One region of the Uliginosibacterium silvisoli genome, then DNA from elsewhere that is predicted to be linked to it. Evidence: predicted binding sites of a transcription regulator. Region 1 holds the regulator's gene; the other holds the start of a gene.

What was found. The regulator FNR, encoded in region 1, switches genes on or off when oxygen is low (the NO sensors DNR and NnrR bind a similar motif). The targets are predictions, from matches to a motif close to TTGANCTAGNTCAA.
Region 2: VVD49_RS15545 (DUF2239 family protein) is a predicted target of FNR. The motif match lies at 1,269-1,282, and genes of this name have one in related genera.

The regions. Positions count from the first base shown of each region.
Region 1 is NZ_JAYXHS010000001.1:887,561-890,017, reverse strand. Features, by position in the region: gene rquA (rhodoquinone biosynthesis methyltransferase RquA) at 1-632, opposite strand, end outside; gene fnr (fumarate/nitrate reduction transcriptional regulator Fnr) at 716-1,480, opposite strand; gene VVD49_RS04080 (response regulator) at 1,516-1,911, opposite strand; gene VVD49_RS04075 (universal stress protein) at 2,247-2,457, shown strand, end outside.
Region 2 is NZ_JAYXHS010000003.1:168,869-171,325, forward strand. Features, by position in the region: gene yccS (YccS family putative transporter) at 1-1,040, opposite strand, end outside; gene VVD49_RS15545 (DUF2239 family protein) at 1,315-1,941, shown strand; gene VVD49_RS15550 (LysR family transcriptional regulator) at 1,942-2,457, opposite strand, start outside.

The sequences.
Region 1 (2,457 bases):
CTGGCGAAGCTGGAGATTTCGCGTTTCCACAGGGCGTTCGCGAAAGGCTCGAGGGCGTGGTTCACCCAGCTCAGGATGTAGCGTATCGGTTGCCACAGCGCAGGGCGGTGATAGTCGATGAACAGCGCTTCACCATTCTCCGGCAGCTGGTTGAGCATATTGTCGATGATGCGATGCTTGCAGTCGTCCGGCACCTCATGCAACAGGAAGAAGCTGCAGATCAGGTCGTAATCCTTGTCGACACGGTAGAGGCCGGCATCGGCGTGGTGGGTGTGTGCCCAGTCCATATTGCGCAACTTGGCGTGGCCGTGCGCGATCTGGATCGGTGTGACGTCAGTCAGCGTGAACTCGCCGGCAGGGCCGACACATTCAGCGGCGCGGCGCACCAGATCGCCGTATACGTGTGCCAGTTGCCAGACACGCATGCCGGGCTGGATGCGCGACAGGTAGGCGCGGATCAGGCGCTGGTCGTTGCCGAACAGCAGTGTCTTGACGACGATGTTGCGGTCGAGCCAGCGCACCCAGCGCGGGTTGACGTAGGCCCAGTCATAGACCTCGGTCATGTAGGCGGGCAGGGGTGGCTTGCTTGTCTTCGTGGTCTTGCAGGTACCTTCGTAAGTTGTATCGGTCATTGCATTCCGGATGCATCAAACATCCGCCTGTAGTCTATGGAGTGCGCAAAGGGGTGACACCGTGCGCGGCGGCGGGGCGCTGCTCAGTGCCCGGCGGTTGATGGAGAGGCTGCTTCCTGCAGGCCTTCAGGGTTGAGGATCAGGACGTGTTTCTGGTTGATCTTGATCAGGCCGACGTCATGGAAGCGCGACATGACACGGCTGACGGTCTCGAGCTTGAGCCCGAGGTAGCTGCCGATTTCCTCGCGCGTCATGCGCAGGTGGAATTCGGTTGCCGAGTAGCCACGTGCGCGGAAGCGGCGCGACAGATTGACGAGGAAAGTTGCGACGCGTTCTTCGGCGCGCATGCTGCCGAGCAAGACCATCACACCCTGTTCGCCGACGATTTCGCGGCTCATGATGCGGTGGAACTGTTTCTGCAGTCCGGCGATCTCGCGTGAGACTTCTTCTAGGCGCGAGAAGGGGATGGCACACACCTCGCTGTCTTCCAGCGCGATCACATCGATGATGTGGCTGTTGGTGCCGATACCGTCGAGACCGATGATCTCGCCCGACATCTTGAAGCCCGTCACCTGGTCGCGGCCGTCTTCGGTGGCGATGCAGGTCTTGAACGAACCACTTCGTACAGCGTAGAGCGATTTGAACGGCTCGCCGGCATGCTGCAGGCTCTCGCCTTTCTTGACGCGGCGGCGTGTCGTGACCAGGCCATTGATCTTCTGTACCTCGTCCTGAGCCATGCCTTGCGGCAGGCAGAGTTCGCGCAGATTGCAGTTGGTACAGCGCACTGCGAGATCCCGTGAGGCGCACGATGCGTCGGTGTGGCGGGTGACGTCGATGGTGACTTGCATGATGTGTTCCTCGTTGGCTCGGGTCATGTTGATGGTCAGTGAGGACGGTGCAGTGGGAGCGCTTCCCTGATGCGCTCGAACTCTTCCGTCTTGTCGAAAAACCAGCGCGCACCTGCATCCATGTAGAAGCGGCGGTACTGGGGCGTAGCGTGATTGGTGAGTACGATGAATTCGATTCCCGGAGCCTGTGGATTGACCGCACGCAGCACCTCGATGCCGCTGCCGCCGATCAGCTGGATGTCCAGCACGACGCAGTCAGGCTGCGTCTCGAAGATGCCCTGGACCGCAGTGGCGGGCGTATCAGCCTCGCCGACGACATGTACGTCGTCGATGCTGTTGAGCAATTCCACCAGCCGGGCACGGATGGCCGGCGAGTCTTCGACGATGAAGACGCTGGTGCTTGCGCTGCGGGTTGGGCTACTTGAGTTCATGGCTGCAGTTTGGTCTGCAGCGGCTCCACCCACCATCAGGGACGGCTGGAATGCAGCGTCGGGAAAGGCTGATTCGAGATGGGAGATTGTCGGGCAGGGGGTAGGAATTGCCCTACACGCCGGCCCCGTGCCCAGCCATGCAGCGTCGGTGGGCGCACTGCACCAGCAGCCATCGCCATCCCGTCTTTCGCCTGGCTGACGAGCTCCGGGAAGCCATGCTTACCCGGACTGCATTGCTCCCGGCGCGCGGCCTGTTGATCCACGTCAAGGGCGTGCGGCCACTACGGCCTACCTTGAAGGCGTGAACAACATTTTCCGCTTTCAAGGAGCTCATCATGTACAAACATCTACTTGTCCCCACTGACGGATCCGATCTGTCGCAGGGCGCCGTCACCCAGGCCGTGCAACTGGCACGCACGCTCGATGCGCGCATCACCGTGCTCTACGTACAGGCCGAATGCCCCAAGCCCATGGGTGGAGAGGCCTTCACCATGGGGCCGTTCAGGGAGGAATTTCTGCGTGCGACGGCCGCAGCGACCAATGCCG
Region 2 (2,457 bases), on a different contig from region 1:
GTGATGTTGCGGCACAGATCCGCCAGGGAGTCGACGAGACGCGACCACTCGGGCGCGGGATGATCCTGCACGTATTGCAAAGCCGCGCTGAGCTCATCGAGCGCCAGCACACCGTCGCGGCCGTAGTCGAACGGGATGCCGCGCAGGATCGCGTCGGCCAGCCGCGCACAAGCGGATGCCTGTACGCGCATGAGCCGTTGCGCGCGGAACAGGATGTCGCTGCGCGCGAAAGCATCGGTCAGCGCGCGATACGGGTAATGCGCCGAGCTGGCGCGCTCATGCACGTCCTGCGCGAGGAAATACCATTTCAGGTGGCGCGTGCCATCAGGTGATGGCCGGCTGTCTTGCACCCAGCGGATCAGCACTTCGCGCGCCTTGTTCAGCGCATCGACGAGGCGACCGTTCTGGTCCGCCAGCGCCAGGCGCTGCGCGTTCTCGTCACGCCCGCTGACCGGCTCCAGCAAGGCCGCCTTGAGCGCCAGATAAGTCGACAGCGCATTGAACACGTGCGCCAGACTCTGCCGCGAAGCGCGCGTGCGGAACAGCGCCGCCGCCAGCAAGGACAGCAGGCCGTACCAGATGGCACCACTCAGCAGCAGCACCGGTTGCCACCACGTCGCCTCGCCCTCCACCGCCGCGTGATCGGCCACCAGCATGGTGTAGACCGCCAGGATCAGCGACCCTAGCGCAATGGTGGCGTAACGCTCGCCCGCCGCGCCCAGCATGACGAAGGCAAAGGTCGACGTCATCAACCCGATCACGAACAGCCACGGGTAGGGAAACAACAGCTTCACCGAAAACGACGCAACGGCGAAGCAGATGAGCAGCAAGAACAGGCTCTTGAGCCGCCCCGAAACACGATCCTCCGTCTCGGCCAGCGCCGACGCGATCACGCCGAGGATCAGGCTGATCACCCAGTGCTGGCGGTCGAACCACAAGCTCACGCCGATCACCCCCAACAGGGCCAGGGCAACCTTGATACTGTCTATGGTCTTGTCATGCGCCCAGACGCGACGCAGCAGGCCGGAATTACGCAACATCGGAAATACGGGCTCCAGACGAGGGAAACAATGGGTGCGACTCAGCGACAGCCCGGCTGCATTATCCCCCGGCCGGCAAGCTGGCCGTTGCGGCATGCCAAACAATGAACATCCCGTGGGACAAGCACCGGCTGCACGCCCCGGCGCACCCCTCTGCCCCGAAGCTGCTCATGACACAGAGACGTTCAACGAAGAGGTTATTTTACCCGGATATTATTGACTTTTATTTTAACCCGGGTAAAACTAGAGGCCTTACTTGAACGAGTACGCCAGCATGAACACCTCTGAAACGCTCCCCGAGCTCAACTGGATCGCCTTCGCCGATTCGAAACGTATCTCTTTTGGCGCACCCACCGACGTCGCCACCCAAGCGAAGTCGTTCGTCGATGCACAACCGCAAACCACCGTCTTCATGTTCGACGCTGTGAGCAGTCAGCGTATCGACATCGATCTTTGCGCGCCGCTGCCTCTCGTGCTGCGCGGCGTGCCAAAACCGGTTGCGCCTGTGCAACCGGAAGACGCACCGCAAGCCGATGCCCCGCGCACGGCGGGCCGCCCCAAGCTTGGCGTGACGGCGCGCGAGGTCACCTTGATGCCGCGCCACTGGGAGTGGCTCGCCTCGCAACCGGGCGGAGCCTCGGTGTCTTTGCGCAAACTGATCGAACACGCCATGCGTGCTGGCAAGGAGACGGATCGTATCCGCCTCGCCCGCGAATCGGCCTATCGCTTCATCAGCGCCATGGCGGGCGATGCAGCGGGCTTTGAAGAAGCGTCACGCGCCCTGTTCGCGGGCAACGAGGTAGTCTTTCGCGAGTGCATCGCGAACTGGCCTGCCGATGTGCGCGAGCACGCGCTGGCACTGATGCAGGCAGCCTCGCCTGCCGACACCCCGGCTGGCTGATCACGCAGTGCCGGCCGCTGCGCGCTTCGGGTCTGCAGCAGCAATCACGAAGTCGATGAAGCGGCGCACGCGCAGCGGGATCTGGGTGCGCTGCGCGTAGTACATGTAGAGGCCCGGGCGCGCGCTCGCAAGCTCGGGCAGCAATCGCACGAGCCGACCGGCCGCCAGGTCAGCGGCAATCGTGAAGTCCAGCAACTGACCGATGCCCACACCGCTCAGCACCGCGGCATGTTCGGTCGCAACGTCGTCGCAACTGAAAACGCTGGTCACGTTCTGGAACACCAGCTCGCCATCGACCATCAGCTCCCATGGCATCGTGCGGCCTGTCTTCGGATGACGAAAACCGGTGCAGCGATGCTGGCGCAGCAGCGCCTCCAGCGAATCCGGTGTGCCATGCCGTGCAAGGTAGGCCGGCGCGGCGCAGATACTCATCGGCACATTACCGAGATGGCGCGCCACCACGTTGCGCTCCGGTGCATTGCCGCTGCGAAACCCCACGTCGATGCGTGACTCGAT